3 regions of the Pectobacterium aroidearum genome follow, and region 3 is predicted to be linked to each of the others. Evidence: predicted binding sites of a transcription regulator. Region 3 holds the regulator's gene; each other region holds the start of a gene.
What was found. Region 3 encodes PurR, which represses purine synthesis genes. Its sites were predicted from a motif close to CANGCAAACGTTTGCNTG; they were not measured.
Positions count from the first base shown of each region.

Region 1: the regulator PurR is predicted to act here: its motif matches at 1,887-1,904, upstream of AB8809_RS03600 (nucleoside-specific channel-forming protein Tsx).
Region 2: the regulator PurR is predicted to act here: its motif matches at 5,873-5,890, upstream of purM (phosphoribosylformylglycinamidine cyclo-ligase).

Region 1 covers NZ_CP166097.1:793,098-801,384, forward strand. The annotation lists gene nadC (carboxylating nicotinate-nucleotide diphosphorylase) at 1-754, opposite strand, end outside; gene AB8809_RS03600 (nucleoside-specific channel-forming protein Tsx) at 900-1,760, opposite strand; gene ampD (1,6-anhydro-N-acetylmuramyl-L-alanine amidase AmpD) at 2,202-2,774, shown strand; gene ampE (beta-lactamase regulator AmpE) at 2,774-3,628, shown strand; gene AB8809_RS03615 (amino acid permease) at 3,708-5,066, opposite strand; gene pdhR (pyruvate dehydrogenase complex transcriptional repressor PdhR) at 5,737-6,501, shown strand; gene aceE (pyruvate dehydrogenase (acetyl-transferring), homodimeric type) at 6,644-8,287, shown strand, end outside.
Region 2 covers NZ_CP166097.1:3,737,155-3,745,441, forward strand. The annotation lists gene AB8809_RS17015 (glycine cleavage system transcriptional repressor) at 1-20, shown strand, start outside; gene bcp (thioredoxin-dependent thiol peroxidase) at 129-596, shown strand; gene AB8809_RS17025 (M48 family metalloprotease) at 793-2,229, shown strand; gene arsC (arsenate reductase (glutaredoxin)) at 2,244-2,621, shown strand; gene hda (DnaA inactivator Hda) at 2,698-3,405, opposite strand; gene uraA (uracil permease) at 3,505-4,794, opposite strand; gene upp (uracil phosphoribosyltransferase) at 5,023-5,649, opposite strand; gene purM (phosphoribosylformylglycinamidine cyclo-ligase) at 5,987-7,024, shown strand; gene purN (phosphoribosylglycinamide formyltransferase) at 7,024-7,662, shown strand; gene AB8809_RS17060 (ABC transporter substrate-binding protein) at 7,957-8,287, shown strand, end outside.
Region 3 covers NZ_CP166097.1:2,229,461-2,237,747, reverse strand. The annotation lists gene AB8809_RS10360 (DUF1289 domain-containing protein) at 85-324, opposite strand; gene gloA (lactoylglutathione lyase) at 613-1,020, shown strand; gene rnt (ribonuclease T) at 1,167-1,838, shown strand; gene AB8809_RS10345 (Grx4 family monothiol glutaredoxin) at 1,952-2,302, opposite strand; gene AB8809_RS10340 (NlpC/P60 family protein) at 2,644-3,495, shown strand; gene AB8809_RS10335 (YnhF family membrane protein) at 3,591-3,680, opposite strand; gene purR (HTH-type transcriptional repressor PurR) at 4,087-5,112, shown strand; gene cfa (cyclopropane fatty acyl phospholipid synthase) at 5,313-6,464, shown strand; gene AB8809_RS10320 (riboflavin synthase) at 6,526-7,161, opposite strand; gene AB8809_RS10315 (MATE family efflux transporter) at 7,410-8,287, shown strand, end outside.

The sequences.
Region 1 (8,287 bases), 1.4 Mb from region 3:
GGCCTTGTGTGGTGTTAACGGCTTCCCGGATGTTATCCAGACTGAAATTATCCAGCATGATGATATCGGCACCTGCGTCCAGCGCCTGCTGTAATTCATCCAGCGATTCGACTTCAACTTCTACCGGAACATCATTGCGCAGAAACTGTGCTTTTTCGACCGCATTTTTGATTGAGCCAGCGGCGATGATATGGTTTTCCTTAATCAGAAAAGCATCGGATAGGCCGAGCCGATGGTTATCTCCACCACCGCATGATACGGCGTATTTCAGTGCGGTTCGCAGTCCTGGCAGCGTTTTACGTGTATCCAGCAGCCGAGTGCGCGTTCCCTGCAATACCGCGACATAGCGGCTGACTTCCGTTGCGACGCCAGACAGCGTTTGCAGGAAATTTAGCGCCGTGCGCTCGCCAGTCAGAAGCTGTTTGGCTGGCCCCGTAATCTCACATAGCGTTTGGTTGGGGGTGATGGCATCGCCATCGGCGACGTGCCAGACGATCGTTGTTGTGTTGCCCAATTGAGAAAAGACTTCTTCAAGCCAACGCGCACCGCAGAAGATACCCGCTTCACGCGTGATAATGCGTGCGCTGACGGTCTCGTCGTCGGGTAACAGAAGCGCGGTAATGTCTTGATTGGCATCGACGATGCCACCTAAATCTTCACGCAAGGCCAGTTGCACGCTGGCGGGGATATCTTGTGCAATACGAGCGAGCAAGGTTTTTTGACGTTGTTCCTGACTGTAGCGACGCGTTGACATGACAAACTCCGAAGGGGGGATTCGGAGGTCTATGCTACCTTGTTTATATCAGGACATCCAGAATGAATATTTATTAAAATTCAATGTTTTACTTTCATTTTCCTTTGCGGCGAACATCCGTGGTCGCCGTAAAGGGTATACGGCTTTAGAAGTTATAACCGACGACCAGGTAGTATCCCCAGCCGGTAGATTTCACTTCAAACGGACCTTTGCCGAAATTGAGTTCTGCGCCATCAGCCCATTGGCCGCCGTTGTGGAAATAACGTGCGACGAAAGAGTAGTGCCAGTGGTCGTAGCCCAGCGCCAGAATATGGCTGGAGGCAATAGAGTTGTTGGTACGGCTTGCATTTGATTTATCACGCAGCTCTGAACCAAAATCGAAATTGGTGAAGCTGATATACGAGACGTTGCCGCCCAGCAGAGAGCCCAGTGGGTAAGAGTATTTCACTTTTACGCGGTAGCCGTCCCACTCGTTTTCGTTCGCTGCGCCGTAGTTTTGCCATTGGTATTTGGCATAGCCGTTCACTGACAGAGACAGGTCGGTGCCGGTATCAATATCGGTGCCTAACCCCATGTACCAGGTGCTCTGGCGTGAACCGCTGTTGCGACCCTGATCGTAAATAACGTTATTGGCGATGTACCACTCTTTAAACGGACCAAAGCTGAGGTCAGTTCCCGTCAGTTTATCAATGGAGAAGCGTGGTTCGATCTCGACAAACAGAGGAGAGCCTTTGTCCCAAATACCGCGGCTAGCGGGATCGCCACCAAAAAACTTCGGCGCATCGGCGTAACCGTAGAAATCGAACCAGTCTTTACGTGCAAACGCTTCGTATTCCAGATAGGTCGTGCTGTTTAGTTGCGGTCCAAAACGCGTGTGGGCGCTGCCGACGACGTTAATACTCTGGTGCCACCAGTCGGAGAGGTATTCGGCTTTATTGCTGTCGGCAAGGGCAGGCATTGAGCATGACAGTGCGAGCAAGGCGCCTGCGGCGAAAGTTTTTTTCATCTTAAGTACCATAGTGTTAGAGATGTCATTGACGTCGTGCGTAAGAGCGCGGAATAAGTTTTTGCAATATCTAAAAAAATCAGAAGATAATTTTGGTATGCATTTTAAGTAAAAATAGACGCAATGCACGAAAACGATTGCCTTTTGTTGCTCTATTACATTTGTAATGTGATTTTTGTCACATAATGAGGTTAGGGACTTCACATGAATAAAAAAGGCGGCGGAGAGTGATTACGGATAGGAAAGCGACGAGAACATCACAAAATGAACGGTAAAACCTATTGATATCCGGTTGGATAGATAGGATGGCGCGAAACATGGTATCTTGGATACAAGGACCTTCTGGTTACCCTTGTTTTTACACCTGACATTGTTTTTACTCCTGAAGGTGTTTTTACGCCTGATTCAGCCGGCAAACGACACGATGCGAGGTTATCGCCGATGCTTTTGGAAAATGGCTGGTTATCCGACATTACACACACGCCTTCACCGCATTATGATGGTCGCCCGAATAACGAGGTACCTTCCTTATTGGTGATCCACAATATCAGTTTGCCGCCCGGTGAGTTTGGTGGACCCTATATTGATCAACTGTTTACAGCAACGCTGGATCCCACTGCGCATCCCTATTTTGCCGATATTTCCCATTTACGCGTTGCGGCACACTGCCTGATTCGCCGTGACGGGCAAATCACACAGTATGTGTCGTTCGATCAGCGTGCCTGGCATGCTGGTGTTTCGATGTTTGAAGGCCGCGAACGCTGTAATGATTTCTCTATTGGGATTGAGCTGGAAGGGACGGATACGTTGCCTTTTACCATGGAGCAGTATCATTCGCTGGTGGCGATTACACGCCTATTAATGCAGGCTTACCCCATCACTTTATCGCGAATTACCGGGCACAGTGACATCGCGCCGGGCCGTAAAACCGATCCCGGCCCGGCATTTGACTGGGATGGCTATCATCGTCAGCTACAAGAAAATCGGACAGAGAACAAAGGGAGCCTAGATTAATGACGCTGTTTACACTGTTGTTTACGCTGGCCTGGGAGCGCTTGTTCAAACAGGGAGAGCACTGGCAGATCGATCATCGACTTGAGGTGGTGTTCCGGCACGTTCCATCTCCGTCTTTATTTCAAACGTTGTTCCTGACGCTATGCAGCATGGGCATCGTGGCTGGCCTGCTGTGGCTCACAAGCGGCATTCTGTTCGGCCTGATTTCTCTTCTGCTGTGGATTGTTATCAGCCTGATGTGCATTGGCGCGGGTGAAATTCGTCAGCACTATCGGCGCTATTTGCAGGCGGCGCAACGCGGCGAGGCAGATGCCCGCCGGGAAATGGCGACGGAGCTGGCGTTGATTCACGGGCTGCCCGTCGGCACGGGCGAAAGCGAGCAGTTGAAAGAACTGCAAAACGCGTTGCTGTGGATAAATTTCCGGTTTTATTTAGCGCCGCTGTTCTGGTTCATCGCAGCCGGGCCATATGGGCCGATTGCGCTGATGGGATACGCATTTCTACGTGCCAGACAGACCTGGCTGGCGCGGCACAACACGCCGCTGGAACGTGCGCAGTCCGGCGTTGATAGCTTGCTGCATTGGCTTGACTGGATTCCCGCGCGTTTGGCCGGTGCGGCTTACGCACTATTGGGTCATGGTGAAAAAGCGTTGCCAGCCTGGTTCGCGTCGCTAGGGGATTTCCGCAGTTCGCAATATTGGGTGTTAACGCAGTTGGCTCAATTTTCTCTGGCGCGTGAACCCCACATTGAGCCGGTAGAGACGCCCAAAGCTGCTGTGACGTTAGCGAAAAAGGTGACATTGGTGCTGGTAGTGGTGGTCGCACTTCTGACGATATACGGCGCGTTGGTCTGATGTTTGTTGTGGGTTGGTAGGAAAAATAATGGCCGACAGCGTCGGCCATGGAAAAGGATACGGTGAATGTGGGAACGGTTTAGTTCACCTGATTTTTCTTTTTGATGAAGTAGCCTACACCCAGAATAATCAGCCAGACCGGAATCAGCATGACGGAAATCTGAATGCCCGGTGTCAGGAACATGATGACGAGTATACCGGCCAGGAACAGCAGGCAGATGTAGTTACCCAGCGGATAAAACAGCGCCTTAAACTTGGTCACGGTGCCTTCTTTGTCCTTTTGCGCGCGGAACTTCAGGTGCGCCAGACTGATCATCGCCCAGTTAATCACAAGCGCGGACACGACCAGCGCCATCAGCAGCTCGAAGGCTTTACCGGGAATGAGGTAGTTGATCAGTACGCACAGCGCTGTCGCCAACGCGGAGATACCGATAGCGACAACCGGCACGCCACGGCGATCGACGGTTTGCAGTACTTTCGGTCCATTACCCTGTTTCGCCAGACCGAACAGCATGCGACTGTTACAGTACACACAGCTGTTGTAAACGGACAGCGCGGCGGTCAGTACCACGATGTTCAGCACCGTTGCTACGACGTTACTGTTCAGTTCATGGAAGATCATGACAAACGGGCTACCGCCTTCCACAACCTTGCCCCATGGGTAAAGTGACAGCAGGATAGCGAGTGAACCGATGTAGAAAATCAGGATGCGGTAGATAACCTGATTGGTCGCGCGTGGAATGCTTTTCTCTGGGTCATCCGCTTCTGCTGCGGTAATCCCCACCAGTTCCAGCCCGCCAAATGAGAACATGATAACGGCCATCGCCATCACCAGGCCGAGCACGCCGTTCGGGAAGAACCCGCCCTGGGCCCACAGGTTGGTTACGGTGGCTTCCGGCCCGCCCGTACCGCTGAGCAGCAGCCAGCCGCCGAAGACGATCATGCCAATAATCGCGGCGACTTTGATGATGGCAAACCAGAACTCCATCTCACCGTAGACTTTGACGTTTGCCAGATTGATGGCGTTAATCAACAGGAAGAATACGGCAGCAGATACCCACGTTGGGATGTCTGGCCACCAGTACTGGACGTAAATCCCCACGGCGCTGAGCTCGGCCATGGCGACAAGAACATACAGTACCCAGTAGTTCCATCCCGATGCAAAGCCCGCGAAATCGCCCCAGTATTTATAAGCAAAGTGGCTGAACGATCCGGCTACCGGTTCTTCAACCACCATTTCGCCTAACTGGCGCATAATGAGAAATGCGATCAGGCCGCCAATCGCATAGCCTAGCAGGACCGATGGTCCGGCCATTTTGATCGTTTGCGCAATACCAAGAAAGAGGCCAGTACCTACCGCGCCACCCAAGGCAATCAACTGAATATGACGGTTTTTCAAACCACGCTTTAGCGTGCCGTCCGTTTGTTGATTATCCATCCAATTTAACCCTCTGCCAGTGCAAGTAAAAAACACGGTGTGAACGAACACGCGTATTAGTGACTGTACGTTTGTGTAATTTTATTTTTACGGAGTGGTATTTCTTAAAATAAGAAAACGGCTACCGTTTGCCAGAGAATAGTGGTAAGTGCACAAGATTGCACTGATTTCTTATAGCCTGATAATTAAAAACTATCGCTACATCAAAATTCTTACCTTTTATTGATTAAGCCCCTGAGTAGGAGAAGCTGAAGGTGATTTAGGGAGGGAGTACCTCTTTGGGTTTACTCCCTTTTATTATCTCGTTATCCCCGCTGTAAAAATGGTGCTAACCACGATGAGGAGCGTCGAGGTATCTCCTTTTTCTTATAAGAATAAAAATTCTTATATTTCGAATTAAAATTCACTATTTGCGCATTTAAACGGTTCAGCAATGCCTGCTTTACGTTTCAAAAAAGTTAAAATATAGACAGGGGGGATTAATGGTCATACCACAGGCGGGCTATCACTTTGCCGCATGTTTCTCGTGCATTTGTTAAAATCTGGCGGGATTGGTGATTTAGCTCAAGGTCCTTATGGACAGAAGGTGAATACTTTGTTACTTTAGCGTCACGTTTTTTAAATTGGTATTACCAATTGACTCCGCGCCATTCGCAGAGAAGAATTCACTATGGCATACAGCAAGATCCGTCAGCCCAAACTGTCAGATGTGATTGAGCAGCAGTTGGAGTTTCTGATACTTGAGGGAACCTTGCGCCCCGGCGAGAAGCTCCCACCGGAGCGCGAACTGGCAAAACAGTTCGATGTTTCCCGCCCTTCTCTGAGAGAAGCCATTCAACGCCTGGAAGCCAAAGGTCTCCTTTTGCGCCGTCAGGGTGGTGGTACCTTCGTTCAAGCCAATCTATGGCAAAGCGTCAGCGATCCGCTGGCAGAATTACTGAGCACTCATCCCGAATCACAGTTCGATCTTCTGGAAACGCGTCATGCGCTGGAAGGCATTGCTGCCTACTACGCTGCACTGCGTGGCACAGAGTCGGATCTGCAACGCATCCGGGATTGCCATGCCGTGATTGAGAAGGCGAGGGAAGCGGGCGATCTGAACGCCGAGTCAGAAGCCGTTATGCAGTATCAGGTTGCTGTAACAGAAGCCACGCATAATGTGGTTTTGCTGCATTTGGTACGCTGTATGGGGCCGATGCTCGAACAGAACGTGAGGCAGAATTTTGAATTGCTTTATTTGAGCCGCGAAGTGTTGGCTCAGGTGAGCATTCATCGCGCCAGCATTTTTGAGGCGATTGTTGCCCGTGAGCCAGAGAAGGCGCGCGAAGCATCACACCGTCATCTGGCGTTTATTGAGGAAGTATTGCTGGATCTTAACCGGGAACATAGTCGGCGCGAGAGATCGCTGCGTCGGCTCCAGCAACGCAAGGACTGAGCACCTATATTTTGGTGCTCCGAATGCGGTAATCACGACGATGAGCCTGTCTTCATGCGTTTTGCTTATGGCCAAATCTAAGCCAGAATGCAGGAAGACAGGCTCCAACAAACCAACTTATTAGAGAAGATAAGGAATAACCATGTCAGATCGTTTAAATAATGACGTGGATCCGATCGAAACCCGCGACTGGCTGCAGGCGATCGAATCGGTCATCCGTGAAGAGGGTGTTGAACGCGCCCAGTTCCTGATTGATCAGGTTCTGAGTGAAGCACGTAAAGGCGGTGTCAGCGTTGCTGCTGGTACGGCTGCACGTCAATACATCAACACCATCGCAGTGGAAGACGAGCCGGAGTACCCTGGTAATCTGGATCTGGAACGTCGTATTCGCTCAGCAATCCGCTGGAACGCGATCATGACGGTACTGCGTGCTTCGAAAAAAGATCTGGATCTGGGTGGCCACATGGCTTCTTTCCAGTCTTCCGCCACTTTCTATGAAGTGTGCTTTAACCACTTCTTCCGTGCTCGCACTGCGCAGGACGGCGGCGACCTGGTCTACTTTCAGGGCCACATTTCTCCGGGTGTTTACGCTCGTGCCTTCCTTGAAGGCCGTCTGACCGAAGACCAGATGAATAACTTCCGTCAGGAAGTTCACGGTAACGGTCTGTCTTCTTATCCGCACCCTAAACTGATGCCAGACTTCTGGCAGTTCCCGACCGTATCTATGGGTCTGGGCCCGATTGGTGCTATCTACCAGGCTAAATTCCTGAAGTATCTGGAAAACCGTGGCCTGAAAGATACCTCTAAGCAAACCGTTTATGCCTTCCTGGGCGACGGTGAAATGGACGAACCAGAATCCAAAGGTGCGATCACCATCGCGACCCGTGAAAAACTGGATAACCTGGTATTCGTTATCAACTGTAACTTGCAGCGCTTGGATGGTCCGGTTACTGGTAACGGTAAGATCATCAACGAACTGGAAGGCATCTTCAGCGGCGCTGGCTGGGATGTGATTAAAGTGATGTGGGGCGACCGTTGGGACGAACTGCTGCGTAAAGATACCAGCGGTAAACTGATCCAACTGATGGAAGAAACCGTTGACGGTGACTACCAGACCTTCAAATCCAAAAACGGTGCCTATGTGCGTGAGCACTTCTTCGGTAAATACCCGGAGACGGCTGAACTGGTTAAAGACTGGACCGATGATCAGATTTGGTCACTGAACCGCGGTGGTCACGATCCGAAGAAAGTCTACGCTGCACTGAAAAAAGCACAGGATACCAAAGGCAAACCAACCGTTATTCTGGCGCATACCATTAAAGGTTATGGTATGGGCGACGCGGCTGAAGGTAAGAACATCGCTCACCAGGTTAAGAAAGTTAACATGGATGGCGTGCGTTACTTCCGTGACCGCTTCAACGTGCCAGTATCTGATGCCGACATCGAAAGCCTGCCGTACATCACTTTCGATAAAGATTCTGCAGAGTACAAATACCTGCACGAGCGTCGTCAGGCGCTGGGTGGCTACCTGCCGTCTCGTCAGCCGAACTTTGATGAGAAGCTGGAACTGCCAACGCTGGAAGATTTCAGCACCCTGTTGGAAGAGCAGAACAAAGAAATCTCTACCACTATCGCGTTTGTTCGTGCCCTGAACGTGATGCTGAAGAACCAATCGATCAAAGATCGTCTGGTTCCAATCATCGCTGACGAAGCGCGTACCTTCGGTATGGAAGGTCTGTTCCGCCAGATCGGTATTTATAGCCCGAAAGGCCAACAGTACACCCCG
Region 2 (8,287 bases), 1.5 Mb from region 3:
TCGTTAACTATGCCCAGTAGTATTTGGCACCCAATAGTATTTGTGCCCAATAGCATAACGCTGCCATTATTATTGCGAATAGCATGGGTATATCCACAGCATGAAGAGAAACAAGACGGAGAGTCGTGATGAACACACTGAAAGCCGGTGATATTGCACCGAAATTTAGCTTGCCCGACCAAGATGGCGAACAAGTAAATTTAACCGACTTCCAGGGACAGAAAGTGTTGGTGTATTTCTACCCTAAAGCGATGACGCCAGGATGCACCGTTCAAGCCTGCGGCCTGCGCGACAACATGGACGATCTGAAAAAATATGGCGTTGAAGTTCTCGGTATCAGCACGGACAAATCAGAAAAACTGTCCCGCTTTGTCGAGAAAGAAGTCTTAAATTTCACGCTGCTTTCTGATGAAGACCATCAGGTTTCAGAAGGATTTGGCGTTTGGGGAGAAAAAACCTTCATGGGGAAAACCTATGATGGTATTCATCGTATCAGTTTCCTGATCGATGAAAACGGCAAGGTCGAGAAGGTTTTTGACGACTTCAAAACCAGCAACCACCACGACATCGTTCTCGATTATTTGAAAAACGCCTGATTCGCGGTTTTTAAATCCTCCACCGGCACCGTCATACGTGCCGGTTTTTCCTGTTATTCTTCCTCTTCACTACGTTTTTCCCGCTCGGGCATTTCTTTGTCTGCCATCGCTGGCTAAGATAGTTGGCAGAATGCTTTCACGTTAGCTGTTGATAAGGTTATCTTCCGTTATGTCTATTCGGTTAAGAAAAACGGTCATGTCCGTGCTGTTTGGGGCACTACTGGCTGGCAACCTGCTTCCTGCTCAGGCCGACACGCAGGATCGGCTGCCGGATATCGGCACCACCGCAGGCGGTACGCTCAGTATCAATCAGGAACTGGCAATGGGGGATTTTTACGTCCGCCAACTGCGTGCCGGCGCACCGCTTATCAACGATCCGCTGCTGTCGAATTACATTAATCAACTCGGTAACAGATTGGTCAAACAGGCCGATTCCGTGCGTACGCCGTTTCATTTTTACCTGATCCGTAATGATGACATTAACGCCTTTGCCTTCTTTGGCGGCAACGTGGTGCTGCATTCTGCGCTGTTCCGCTATGCCGATAGCGAAAGCGAACTGGCCTCCGTGCTGGCACATGAAATCTCTCACGTTACCCAACGTCATCTGGCGCGTAGCATGGAATCACAGCAGCGTAGCGCCCCGCTTACGTGGGTTGGCGCGCTCGGTTCCATACTGTTGGCGATGGCTAATCCACAGTTGGGGATGGCGGCACTTAGCGGTACGCTGGCGGGTGCGCAGCAGGGCATGATTACGTTCACGCAGGCGAATGAACAAGAGGCAGACCGCATCGGGATTCAGGTCTTGCAGCGTGCGGGGTTCGATCCGCAAGCCATGCCAAATTTCCTGCAAAAACTGGCGGATCAGTCGCGTTACGCTTCCAGACCGCCGGAAATGCTGTTGACTCACCCCTTGCCGGAAAGTCGCCTGTCCGACGCCCGCAACCGCGCCAACCAGATGCGTTCAACGCCAGTGCAATCTTCTCAGGATTTCCTGTTCGCCAAAATACGAACCTTTGGCATGTATGGCTCACCGGATCGTCCGCTGAGCAACGATCTGCTGGAGCAATGGGAAAAAGGCAACGTGCGGGAACAGTTGGCCGCAAAGTATGGCCGAGCGATTCAGTTTTATCAGGCGAAAAAGTACGATGAGGCGCGCAATGTACTGCAACCGCTGCTAAGCAGCGCGCCTGAAAACCCGTGGTTTCTGGATATGATGACCGATATCGATCTGGGACAAAACCGCGCGGCTCAGGCTATCAGCCGCTTACAAAACGCTCCCGGAGCACAGGCTAATCCGGTACTTCAGCTTAATCTGGCAAATGCCTATGTGGAAGGGAAGCAGCCTGCAGCCGCCAGCAAAATACTCTATCGCTACACCTACGCTCACCTTGACGACTCGAACGGCTGGGATCTGCTGGCACAAGCCGCAGCAGCACAAGGACAGCGCGCGGAAGAACTGGCAGCACGCGCAGAGAGTCTGGCGCTCAGCGGCCAGCTCGACCAGGCTATTCGGCTACTGAGCAACGCGAGCTCACTGGTTAAATTGGGGAGTCTGGAACAGGCGCGCTACGACGCCCGCATCGACCAGCTGCGCCAATTGCAGCAGCGTTTCCGCCAGTACCAGAAATCCTGATAAGGAGCATGACGATGACACAATCTTCAACCCAAACATCCGTGACGATTTACCACAACCCGCGCTGCTCCAAAAGCCGTGAAACGCTGGCGCTGTTGCAGGAACACAATGTCACGCCCGACGTCGTGCTCTATCTCGACACGCCGCCCGATGCCGCGACGCTGGCTCAGCTTATTCAACAATTGGGCTTTAACAGCGCACGTGAGTTAATGAGAACCAAAGAAGAGCGTTATCAGCAGTTGGGGCTGTCCGATACCGCGCTGACAGAAACGCAGCTGATTCAGGCAATGGTCGATAACCCGAAACTCATCGAGCGCCCTATCGTCGTGGCGCACGGCCAGGCACGTATTGGCCGCCCGCCGGAACAGGTGCTGGAAATACTGTCGTTGTAAAAAATGGCGGTAAAAATAGTTGTAAACGAGAGACGTGAACGATCCTCAACGACGATCTTTTAACAACGATCGTTAACTACAGTCCGAGGATCTCTTTCACAAAAGGAATGGTCAGCTTGCGCTGTGCGGTGATGGAAGCGTGGTCAAGCTGATCGAGCGTCATAAATAACGTCCGCATTTCCCGATCCAGACGTTTAAGCAGAAAACGGCTCACGTCTTCCGGCAATTCGAACCCGCGCAGTCTGGCGCGCAGCTGTAGCGCTTCCCCTTTCTCATCATCCGACAGCGGTTGCAGCTTGTAGATTTGTCCCCAGTCGAGACGAGAAGCCAGATCGGGCAGGTGTAAATTCAGCTGACGCGGCGGACGATCGCCGGTAATCAACAGCCGAGCACGTCCTGTTTCCTGAATGCGGTTATACAAGTTAAACACTGCCATTTCCCACTCTTCATCACCCGCAATCGATTCGATGTTATCGATACACACCAGCGCCAGTTGCTCCATACCTTCCAACACATCCGGCACAAAATAGGCGCGCTTATCTAACGGCACGTAGCCCACCGCGCGTTCCTGACGCGACAGTTCAGCGCAGGCAGCATGCAGCAGATGGCTGCGCCCGCCCCCTTCGCGTGACCAGAAATAGATGTAGCTACCATGCTCCTGATGCAAAGCATTATTAATAGCGGCAAGAAGAGACGCGTTTTCACCCGGATAGAAACTGGCAAAGGTTTCGTCATCGGGTAAGTAGAGTGGCAATGAAAGCTGTGCCGGCGTGTTCAGAATCACCTCAAGCAAAACGGGCAGGAAATCGGATCGAGTTTATCACAGAAACCGTGCCCTGTTGAGGACGCGATAGTGACGGCCTCAACAGGGGAACTAATGCGGTTATGAACGTGCGTCGTTCTCTTCCGGCGCATCGAGGATCTCTTCCTCTTTGCGGAACAGGCTGATGACCTTAAACACCAGGCTCATCCCGATACCGACAACCGTCGCCAGCGCCATGCCTTTCAGCTCAGTCGCGCCCAGATGCACTTTTGCGCCGCTGACGCCAATGATCAGGATCACGGAGGTCAGGATCAGGTTTTGCGCTTTGTTGTAATCCACTTTGGATTCAATCAGTACGCGAATACCAGACGCCCCAATCACGCCGTACAGCAACAGCGATACACCGCCCATGACAGGAACCGGTACAGCCTGAATCGCCGCCGCCAGTTTGCCCACGCAGGAGAGCAGAATCGCGAGGATCGCTGCACCGCCGATAACCCAGGTGCTGTACACTTTGGTAATCGCCAGCACGCCGATGTTTTCACCGTAGGTTGTGTTCGGCGTAGAACCAAAGAAGCCGGACAGCACGGTAGAAATGCCGTTGGCGAACATGGAGCGATGCAGCCCCGGTTCACGCATCAGATCTTTCTTCACGATATTCGCCGTCACAACCAGATGGCCAACGTGTTCTGCAATCACCACCAGTGCCGCAGGCAGAATCGCCAGAATGGCAAACCATTCAAAGCGCGGCGTGTAGAATGTTGGCATCGCAAACCAGTGCGCTTCACGAATCGGGGTCAAATCCACCACGCCCAGCGCGAACGACAGCGCATAGCCTGCCAGTACCCCGATCAGAATCGGGATGATCGCCAGAAAACCGCGAAACAGTACCGATCCCAGAATGGTGATTGCTAGCGTCGCCAGTGAAATCGTCACCGCGGTAGAATCGACAGAAGCGCCATCGGCAGGCAACAATCCGGCCATTCCCGCCGCCACACCGGCCAGTTCAAGGCCGATAACCGCAACAATCGCCCCCATCGCCGCAGGGGGGAACAGCACATTCAGCCAGCCAGTCCCCGCTTTCTTAACAATCAGCGCCACCAGACAGAACAACACGCCGCACATGATGAAACCACCTAGTGCGACCTCGTATCCCAGCGGCAACAGCAGTAAAACCGGAGAAATGAACGCGAAACTCGACCCCAGATACGCCGGGATTTTCCCCTTACAAATGAATAAATAAAGCAGCGTACCGACACCGTTGAATAACAGTACGGTTGCCGGATTGATCTTGAACAGAATGGGTACCAGAACGGTAGCGCCAAACATCGCAAACAGATGCTGGAAACTCAACGGGATGGTTTGTAACAAGGGTGGTCGTTCACTTACCCCGATGGCGCGACGAGTCATCTTCAATATCCTCTGTAATGTTGTTATCGAGTGTTGCTATTTGTGTGTGCAGGTAGACCCGCACTTATTATCACAGCCAGACTCACCCCGCCCCGCCGTAGCGAAGCAGGAGAATGGTGACTGCTGATGTATAAAAGAACCGCGTGTGACGTAACACAGGCCGTGGCGCACCATAGGCAATACTTAGGTTGGCGCCAAAAAAAAGCCGACTATAAGTCGGCTTACCTGTTATTTCGTACCAAATATTTTATCGCCCGCATCGCCCAGGCCCGGCATGATGTAACCCTGCTCGTTGAGGCCTTTATCGATGGATGCTGTGTAAAGCTCGATATCCGGGTGAGCTTTTTCCAGTGCGGCAATCCCTTCTGGCGCCGCGACCAACACCAACACCTTAATGCTGTGACAACCCGCTTTTTTCAGCAGATCGATCGTCGCAATCATTGAACCGCCGGTTGCCAACATAGGGTCAACCACCAGCGCCATGCGCTCTTCGATATTGGAAACCAGCTTTTGGAAATAAGGAACAGGCTCTAGCGTCTCTTCATCACGGTAGATACCGACAACGCTGATACGCGCGCTAGGGACATTTTCCAGCACGCCTTCCATCATCCCTAATCCTGCACGGAGAATCGGTACGACGGTAATTTTCTTGCCTTTGATCTGATCGACTTCAACTGGACCGCACCAGCCATCAATGGTGACTTTTTCGGTTGCCAGGTCAGCCGTCGCTTCGTAAGTCAGCAAACTTCCCACTTCGGAAGCCAGTTCACGAAAACGCTTCGTACTAATATCGTTCTCTCGCATCAAACCCAGTTTGTGTTTGACGAGCGGGTGTTTCACCTCGACGATCTTCATCATTATCTCCCCATCGGCTAGTGGACGGACAAAAACGCCAAACGCGTTTTTAAACACCGCTTGCGGCGGCCCGCAGGGCGGCGGGCACGAGAGCCCGTCGTAAAAAAAATCGCGGGATTATACCGCCTTTTTTACTTAGCGCCATATGATTAAGCCTGATCCAGATCAACCGAGGAGAGAAATTGTCGCCGTTAGCGAAAAATAGCCAGCCGATGACTCATCGCTCGCAAACGATTGCCTACACTGTTAGAATTAGCGCGCATTATTTTTACCACAGTATGTTTTCTAAATACCGTGTTTTCTGAATACGACCCGTAACCTTCGTGGGGACTCAGCAGTGACCGACAAAACCTCTCTCAGCTATAAAGACGCAGGCGTGGATATCGATGCGGGTAATGCATTGGTAGACCGTATTAAAGGTGTAGTGAAACAGACCCGTCGCCCGGAAGTTATGGGTGGATTGGGTGGTTTCGGTGCCTTGTGCGCCTTACCGCAAAAATACCGCGAACCGATTCTGGTTTCCGGCACTGACGGAGTCGGCACCAAACTGCGCCTGGCGATGGACCTGAAGCGCCACGATACCATTGGTATCGATCTGGTTGCGATGTGCGTGAACGATCTGGTGGTTCAGGGTGCTGAGCCGCTGTTCTTCCTCGACTATTACGCTACAGGCAAACTGGATGTCGATACGGCTGCCAGTGTGATTACCGGTATCGCGGAAGGCTGTAAGCAATCAGGCTGTGCGCTGGTCGGTGGCGAAACCGCCGAAATGCCGGGCATGTACCACGGCGAAGACTACGACGTTGCCGGCTTCTGCGTCGGTGTCGTAGAAAAATCAGAAATCATTGACGGCAGCAAAGTCCAGAACGGCGATGTTCTGGTTGCCCTCGCGTCCAGCGGGCCGCACTCAAACGGTTATTCTCTGGTACGCAAAGTGCTTGAAGTCAGCAAAACCGATCCAGAGCAGTTCGAGCTGGAAGGCAAACCGCTGGCCGATCACCTGCTGGCACCGACCAAAATCTACGTGAAATCCATCCTGTCCCTGATTGAGAAAGTGGACGTCCATGCGATTTCTCACCTGACCGGCGGCGGCTTCTGGGAAAATATCCCACGCGTTCTGCCAGAAGGTATGCAGGCGACTATCGATGAATCCAGCTGGCAATGGCCTGCGGTGTTCAACTGGCTGCAACAGGCCGGGAATGTCAGCCGTCACGAAATGTATCGTACTTTTAACTGCGGTGTTGGTATGATCATCGCACTGCCAGCCGAACAGGCAGACGAGGCCGTTGCATTACTCAACAGCAGCGGTGAAAACGCATGGAAAATCGGCGTCATTACTCAAACCGATGCCGGAGACGCAGTGGTTATTAACTGATGAAAAACATCGTTGTGCTGATTTCAGGTCATGGAAGCAACTTGCAGGCGTTGATTGACGCCTGTAAGAACGGACGTCTCAAAGGAAAGATCGTCGCCGTATTCAGTAATAATGCGGAGGCCTACGGGCTGGAACGCGCGCAGAATGCGGATATTCCTACGTGCGTCCTGAACCCTGAAGATTTTGCCGATCGCGCCGCATTTGATGCCGCACTGGCAAATGAAATTGAGCAATATGAGCCGGCGCTGGTGGTTCTGGCAGGTTACATGCGGATTCTTAGCCCGGAATTTGTTGCCCAATTTGCCGGCAAAATGCTGAACATTCACCCTTCTCTGCTGCCCAAATATCCCGGCCTGCATACACACCGCAAGGCGCTGGAAAATGGCGATCGGGAACATGGGACTTCCGTGCATTTTGTCACGGATGAGCTGGATGGTGGCCCACTGATTCTGCAAGCGAAGGTGCCTGTATTTAGTGACGACACCGAAGAAAGCCTGAGCGAACGCGTGAAAACGCACGAGCACACGATTTATCCGATGGTCATTAACTGGTTCCTGAACGGCAGACTGGTGATGCGGGATAATGAAGCCTGGCTGGACAGCGTGCGTATTCCGCCACAGGGCTACGCTGCTGAGTAATTCTGTCTCTTCATCATCTTAGTAAGGCTCCCACTACGGAGCCTTACTCACTTCCTCTTCCTGCTTTTTTCTTAGCTCCCCTTCTCCGCATATTTCCTCCCTACACACACGCGACACATCGCTATTTTCAGCCCTATCCGCGCTTTAAATATTTACTAATCTTTACTAAGCGAACACTAAGACTCAGATAAAAAAGAACATTTCTATCAACCGGAATTACACCCACTTTTCATCGGTTGAAAACGAAAATGACAATGATTATCTTTCCCCATCCTAAATTCTGTGAACTCCCCCATGCGTACTGTCTTACTACTCTGTCTGCTTTTCCTCAGCCCATTCCTACAAGCAAAAACGGTCACCGATATGTTGGGCCGACAGGTGGAAATACCAGACAATCCCCAACGCATCATTCTGGGTGAGAGCCGCATGCTATATACGCTGGCACTGCTTCAGCCTGATAACCCGGCAAAGCATGTTGTCGGCTGGCCGGGAGATATGGCGCGCTACGATGCGCAAAGCTGGTCACGCTATACCGAAAAATTCCCACAGCTTAACCAGATCCCACAGTTAGGTAACGGCAGCCTGCAAGCTATGAACGCGGAGATGCTGCTGCCGCTAAAACCCG
Region 3 (8,287 bases):
TCTCAGGCTTATTTTATTCAATCGAACGCTCCTGCGTTGCTTAAACAAAATTTCACGTAAATAGATCATCTAAGACAAGATGACTTAAAACAACGATGGCTGACGGGATTCTGCTGGCGTATCGGTTTTCTCTGAACGCTGTGAGCGTTTCATTCTCTGCCGACACAAACGCAGCACATCCTGTTTCTGCGCATCACTCATTTGGCCCCAACTAAAGCGTTCATTACGACTGCGAAAGCAACCGCGACAATACCCGCCTTCATCCGCCTGACAAATACCACGGCATGGATTAGGGACAACAAAGAGTTCAAGTTGCTCTGGCACAACACCTCCTGCTACAACTCTATTTATTGAAGCCCTGTTCTTTACCGCTGGCAAGCCAAAACAGACAGTCATAATGAAAATAATTAGATAACCATTGTAATAACTGACGATTTTTTTACACGTCAAGCGATCTAAAAGTGCTCCAACGCGCTATTTGCCCCTCCTGTTAGTACGTTTTAACACAAACCTCACCATCGTGTCGCATTTTTAGCATCATCCCAACAGCTTGGACTCGACAGAGCCACAACGCTATACTTCCCTTTTGTTGCACTTTTTAACGAGGACACTATGCGTTTACTTCACACCATGCTGCGTGTTGGCGATTTACAACGTTCTATCGATTTCTATACTCAGGTTCTGGGAATGCGCGTGCTGCGCACCAGCGAAAATACCGAATACAAATACACGCTGGCTTTCGTCGGTTATACCGAAGAGAGCGAAGGTGCGGTTATTGAACTGACCTACAACTGGGGCGTCGACAGTTATGATCTGGGCAACGCCTATGGTCACATCGCACTGGGCGTCGACGATGTTGCCGCAACCTGTGAGCGTATCCGCAAAGCAGGTGGCAATGTCACGCGCGAAGCCGGTCCGGTCAAAGGCGGCACCACCGTCATCGCGTTCATTGAAGATCCAGACGGTTATAAAATCGAATTGATCGAAAATGCCCACGCGGGTAACGGCATCGGCCACTAATATCTCGCTTTATACAGGTGCTGCAGCAGCACCTGTTCTCCCCCCTTCTTCTGCCATCACCGTCGTTTGAACGGCAACGGCATGCTGCATCTCCGGCCAAAATTTGCAATAATGCGCGCTGCGTTTTGCTAACAATTAAGAGACAAATGGCTGATAAAAGTGATCTGAACGCCCTGAGCGGTCGTTTTCGTGGGTTTTACCCGGTAGTGATTGATGTTGAAACTGCCGGATTCAATGCGAAAACCGATGCCTTGCTGGAAGTTGCGGCGGTAACATTAAAAATGGATCAAGACGGTTGGTTGCAGCCAGATGAAACGCTACATTTTCATGTTGAGCCATTCGAAGGCGCGATCCTCGAACCCGCCGCGCTAGCATTTAACGGTATTGACCCCACAAACCCGCTACGCGGTGCAGTGAGCGAATATGATGCACTGCATGAAATTTTCAAAGTCGTGCGAAAAGGGATCAAGGAGCAAAACTGTAATCGTGCCATTATCGTGGCGCATAACGCCACATTCGATCATAGTTTCATGATGGCAGCAGCGGAGCGCTGTAGCCTGAAACGTAACCCGTTCCACCCTTTCGCTACCTTCGATACCGCGGCACTCAGCGGGTTGGTGTTAGGCCAAACCGTACTAGCTAAGGCCTGTATTACCGCAGGGATTGCGTTTGACTCCAGTCAGGCACACTCCGCGCTGTATGACACCAACCAGACGGCATTACTGTTCTGCGAGTTGGTTAATCGCTGGAAACGCCTGGGCGGCTGGCCGATTGCGCTGGAAGAAAATTCGCTGGAAGACGTATCAGCCGAAGACTGAAAAAATGGGAAATCCAGAGAACAAAAAACGGGTGCCATGAGGCACCCGCTGGAAGAGGATTTACGCTCGCATCGTAACAACATTACGCATCGTCATTACGCCAAAAGAAAGTATTACTCTTGATCGGCCTGCTGCGATTTGTATTTGTCTGCCGTTTCTTTGATCAGCGGTTGCAGTTCGCCACGCTGAAACATTTCAACCACGATATCACAACCGCCAATCAACTCACCATCAACCCACAGCTGCGGGAATGTCGGCCAGTTCGCGTACTTCGGAAGCTCAGCGCGGATATCCGGGTTCTGTAAAATATCAACATACGCAAAACGCTCGCCACATGCAGACAACGCCTGAACGGTCTGTGCGGAAAAACCACAGCTTGGCAATTTCGGGGAGCCTTTCATGTACAGCAAAATCGGGTTTTCAGCAATTTGGCGCTGAATTTTTTCAATTGTCGGTGTCGTCATCTTCTTGCTTCCTTAAACCTATAGGATGGCTAACGTCCAAAACGCTAGCCATGAGCCGCCGTCAGAGGTACCACGACAGCGACATTGACTCAGTGATATTGTACCGATGCCACTAGCCACAAAAAAACGCCATTTTTTGTAAGGGTATTTTCCCTGCAAGTTATTCGCCATTGATGAAATCAACACCAGAATGCGTTGATAAATCAATCGAAAAAACAACTATTAACGTTTTTTCACTATTCTGTATGAATAAAGCGGTCATGCCCACTTTTTTATGACGCCGTTTTCAGGAATACTGTGCGGATTGAGCGAGTTAAGGATTATGTTCGGTCACTTTTATTATGCGCTTATTTATTACTCTTTTTATATTATTTTTCAGTAATCTATCCCTGAACGTCGTTCAGGCTGCGCCGCATACCCCGCATTCTGCGCCGAAGAAAAGCGCCGTTGAAGAAACCAACAAGAAAAGCCGCCAAACAAAGGGTAATGCTAAATCACCGACACCGATCAAAAGCAAAAAACCAGAACCTACCGCCGCCAGAACGAAAACCAAGCCCCGTAGCGCGAACAAATCAACAGAGAAAAAGCCATCCCGGACGCAAAGCAGCACGCCCGCGCTAGTGAAAAAAAACCTCAAAAAGCTGAAGCCTGAAGAAGAGAAGCAGACGACCGCGCAGGTCAGAGTCAAAACCGGGCTGAAAAAGACAGTGCTCAAGGGAAAGGTAGATAAAAACCCGTCACCCACGGAAAAAGGAATGGCGCTGAGCGCGGCACATAAAAAGCGTTATCAGCATGCCAAAACGACAGCAATGAATAAGTTGATGAGCCAGATAGGTAAGCCTTATCACTGGGGCGGTTCATCACCCTTTACTGGATTCGACTGCAGCGGGCTGGTCTATTACGCGTACAAAGATGTCGTTAAAATCCAAATTCCGCGCACCGCTAACGAAATGTATCATCTGCGTGATGCCGCTCCGATTAAAAAGAGCGAACTGGAAAGCGGCGATTTGGTGTTCTTCCGCATCAATAATCGTGGCGCAGCCGATCACGTCGGAGTTTATCTGGGAGAAGGGAAATTTATTCAGTCGCCGCGTACAGGTTCAGATATTCGTATCAGCAAGCTGAGTGAAGATTACTGGCAGGAGCACTACGTGGGCGCGCGTCGCGTGGTCACACCGCAGACAATTCGTTAAGAGACAGACAACCTACATCGAATGGAAATGATTCAGACACGTTTTATGTAGCATCAACGTGTCTGAATACCTAGCCTGTGCAGAGCATCGTTCGGTTAATTCAGCACCGCAATAAAACTAAACGTGATGATGACAGCCAACGAGCCAACGGTTGTCAGCAAAGACATCTTCAGATCTGTATCCATAAACCACTCCTTTATTAGCGAACAAATTTTAGCTGAAAATTTCACCTGAAAGCGCTATCTGAAATAAAGACACCGCGATTCACAGCCGAACCCATTTAGGCAGTTAAATCTACAAATAATAGGGTTATTACGATTCTTTCATAATTCTAGTGAAAAATCTCGGACGTATGCATCACTAATAGTATAAATTACCCCTTTCACTTTCATGATAAATCGGACACAATCCGCTGTTTATGAAAGCGCTGCGTATCAGTCGAAAAACGTCAACCCAGATCCCTTCGGTATAACATTCGGCATTCTCCTTCTGAAATCCTGTTTTTTAGCTTAGAAGAAGAACATTAAACGTAGGCAAACGATTAACAATATACTTACGTCTGTAACAGGTAAGTTCAGGAGTCATTTTTAGATGGCAACGATTAAAGATGTGGCAAAACGTGCTGGCGTTTCCACCACAACCGTATCGCACGTGATCAATAAAACACGTTTCGTCGCCGAAGAGACCAAGGCAGCCGTCAGGGCGGCAATCAAAGAATTGCACTATTCGCCCAGCGCCGTCGCCCGCAGCCTCAAAGTTAATCACACCAAATCTATCGGTTTGCTGGCCACATCCAGCGAAGCGCCCTACTTCGCCGAAATCATTGAAGCTGTCGAAAACAGCTGCTACGCCAAGGGTTACACGCTGGTGCTGTGTAATTCGCATAACGACATCGGTAAACAGCGCGCCTATCTCTCCATGCTGGCGCAAAAACGCGTCGACGGCCTGCTGGTCATGTGCGCCGAATATCCACCTGAACTGTTGGCGATGCTGAAAGATTATCGCAGCATTCCGATGGTCGTGATGGACTGGGGGCAGATGCACAGCGATTTTACCGATACGATTATCGATAACGCCTTTGAAGGCGGTTATATGGCCGGTCGCTACCTGATCGAACGTGGTCATCGGGATATCGGTGCTATCCCTGGTATTCAAGAACGTAACACCGGCAGCGGACGCTACCTCGGCTTCTTAAAAGCGTTAAAGGAAGCCGACATCACCGTGCGTGAAGAGTGGGTTGTTCAGGGCGATTTCGAGCCGGAGTCCGGTTATAAAGCGATGCATCAAATTCTCGCGCAGAAACAGCGGCCAACGGCCGTATTCTGCGGTGGCGATATCATGGCGATGGGCGCGATCTGTGCGGCAGATGAATTAGGTCTGCGCGTGCCGCAGGATATTTCGGTGATCGGTTATGACAACGTGCGCCACGCGCGTTTCTTTACGCCGGCACTGACGACCATCCATCAGCCGAAAGAGCGTCTGGGGCAGTCTGCTTTCGCGATGTTGCTGGATCGCATTACCAGCAAGCGGGAAGATGCGCACGTCATCGAAGTGCACCCGACGCTGATTGAGCGCCGCTCGGTTGCAGACGGCCCTTACCTCGACTATCGCCGCTAACGGCAGCAATACCGTCCAAACGATTTTTCTATTCCTGTTCGCTTTCCTCTCTGCTTCAGCCCATTTTCTTGTATGCTGGCTGAAGCAGTTATAAATCTACTATCGCGTTTCATTTCCTCTGGTGACAGCCGATTACGTCGGCTGCGATAAGTGCTGTCCAGGTGTTTTACGATACTTTTACATAAAGTTAAGGAGACATGATGGGTTCACCTTATACAGAAGAATGGGATCACGATGCCACGCCTTGGTTCCGCATAATGCGGGATAAGTTGGCCGCTGCGGATATCATAATCAACGGTACCCGCCCTTTTGACATCCGCGTGATTAATCCCGGCATTTTTAAACGTGTCTTGCGAGAAGGTTCATTGGGATTAGGTGAAAGCTATATGGATGGGTGGTGGGAGTGTGAACGGCTGGATATGTTTTTCCATCGTGTCCTGCGCGCAGGGCTAGGGAAAACCTTACCTCACCGCCTGCACGATGCCATGCGAGTCGCCCTCTCTCGCGTCACGAATTTACAATCCCGTCGGCGCGCTCAAGTGGTCGGTGAAGTGCACTACGACCTGGGGAACGATCTTTTTACCCTCATGCTGGATCCTTACATGCAATACTCCTGCGCCTACTGGAAACAGGCACAAACGCTGGAACAGGCACAGGAAGATAAACTCACCATGATTTGTGAAAAACTCCAGCTTAAATCCGGCATGACGCTGCTGGATATCGGCTGCGGATGGGGCGGGCTTGCTGAGTTCGCGGCGCGGCGTTACGGTGTTTCCGTTTACGGCATCACCATTTCCAGAGAACAGCAGGCACTGGCACAACAGCGCTGTCAGGATCTGGACGTCATCGTTGCGTTACAAGACTACCGCGATCTGAACCAGCAATTCGATCGGATTGTTTCTGTTGGCATGTTTGAACACGTCGGCCCGCGTAACTATGGCACTTACTTTCGCATGGCAAAGCGTAATCTAAAGCCTGATGGACTGTTTCTGCTGCATACCATCGGAGCCAATAAGACCACCCCACACATTGACCCCTGGATGAATAAATACATTTTCCCCAACGCCTGCATTCCCTCCATACAGCACATTGCGCAGGCGAGTGAGCCTTACATGGTGATGGAGGACTGGCACAACTTCGGTGCCGATTACGATCGCACATTAATGGCATGGCAAGCCCGTTTTCAGCAATGTTGGCCGCAACTTGCCACACGCTACACTGAACGCTTTCGTCGAATGTTCAGCTATTATTTGAACGCTTGTGCAGGGGAATTCAGAGCAAGAGAACTTCAGCTCTGGCAGATCGTATTCAGTATCAATGGAATAGATGGTGGATTACGCGTTTCACGCTGAGAGGAAAGAGAAAACCGGACGAGGTTGTTCGTCCGGTTTACAAAAACAGGCAACGTAGAAATTACGCTTCGTTGGCGGGGTCGCTCGCCTGCTTGCTGGCCAACACGCGTTCAACCGTATCCACTACGGCCTGTGTCTGCGGATCGATTTCAATGTTGATGCGATGCCCCAGACGTTTCTGTCCCAGCGTCGTGCGGTTCAGCGTTTCAGGAATTAAATGCACGCAGAAACGCCCGCGGGTGACTTCCCCTACCGTCAGGCTGATGCCATCAATCCCGACGAAGCCTTTATGCAGCACGTATTTCATCAGCGCTTCATCTGCCAGGCGGAACCAAATCTGATGGTTATTCTCTGAAACCTGAATCTTCACCACTTCAGCCGTACACATGATGTGGCCCGACATGACGTGTCCACCAATCTCGTCACCGAATTTTGCGGCGCGCTCAATATTCACGACATCGCCTTCATGAATATCGCCCAGATTCGTTAATCGCAGCGTTTCTTTCATGAGATCAAAACTGACACGATCGCCGTCAATGGCGGTTACCGTCAGGCAGCAGCCGTTGTGCGCCACCGAGGCGCCGGGCACCAGCCCTGGCAGTAGGTCGGGGGGAAGTTGGACAACGTGCGTGCGAAAGTTGGATTTTTCTTCAATCGACACCACCGGCGCGGTGCCCTGAACAATACCGGTAAACATGCGGTTTGCCTCTTAAAAACAAAGAAATGACTTTGTGCAGTGTGCCCGATATTCCGCGGAAAACCAAACCGGAATACGGTACGCCAGACGCTATCGAAACCGCAACGTAACAAAAAGAATATATTCTCTTTCAAGCTGGTTTACTTTTATTAAGTCGTTACAATAACGATCTCGTTTTATTCTTGACGTTTTTCATATCCAGATTATTCATCCCGCTAGCAAAATTAAGTCATTCAAGGAAGGTATCCGTGCAACAGTATCTGACAGAAGCGCGTAAATTATCGGCGCTTGCTGTTCCTGTCATTATTGCGCAAGTGTCTCAAACGTCGATGGGTGTGGTTGATACCATCATGGCCGGTGCTTATAGCGCCACCGATATGGCCGCCGTCGCCGTGGGAACCTCTATCTGGCTACCCGCCATTCTTTTTGGCCATGGCCTGCTGTTGGCGCTGACGCCCGTTGTCGCACAGCTCAACGGTTCCGGTCGACGCGATCGCATCTCGCATCAGGTACGACAATCCTTTTTTCTGGCCGCCATTATTTCCATATTTACCATGCTGGCGCTGTATCAAGGGGAATATGCCATCAATCTGATGAGCGACGATTCGCCAGAACTGGCCGCGAAGGCTATCGGTTACCTGCATGCGCTACTGTGGGGCGTACCCGGCTATCTGTTCTATCAGGTTTTACGCTGCCAGTGCGAAGGGCTGTCCAAAACCTACCCCGGCATGATGATTGGGTTCATCGGGCTGTTAATCAACATTCCGATTAACTATGTCTTTATCCACGGCAAATTTGGTATGCCCGAACTGGGCGGCGTAGGCTGCGGCGTCGCGACCGCGTCGGTTTACTGGATCATGATGCTGTTGATGATGTTCTATACCCGGCACGCCTCCTGGCTACGCGATATCCGCCAGCATCGCCCTGCATTCCGTCTGGACGGTGCCGTGCTAAAACGCCTCTTTGGCCTCGGTTTACCCATCGCGTTGGCGCTGCTTTTTGAAGTCACGTTGTTTGCCGTGGTGGCACTATTGGTGTTGCCGCTGGGCGTCGTCGATGTGGCTGGTCACCAGATTGCCCTGAACTTCAGTTCGCTGATGTTTGTTCTTCCGCTCTCGGTTGGCGT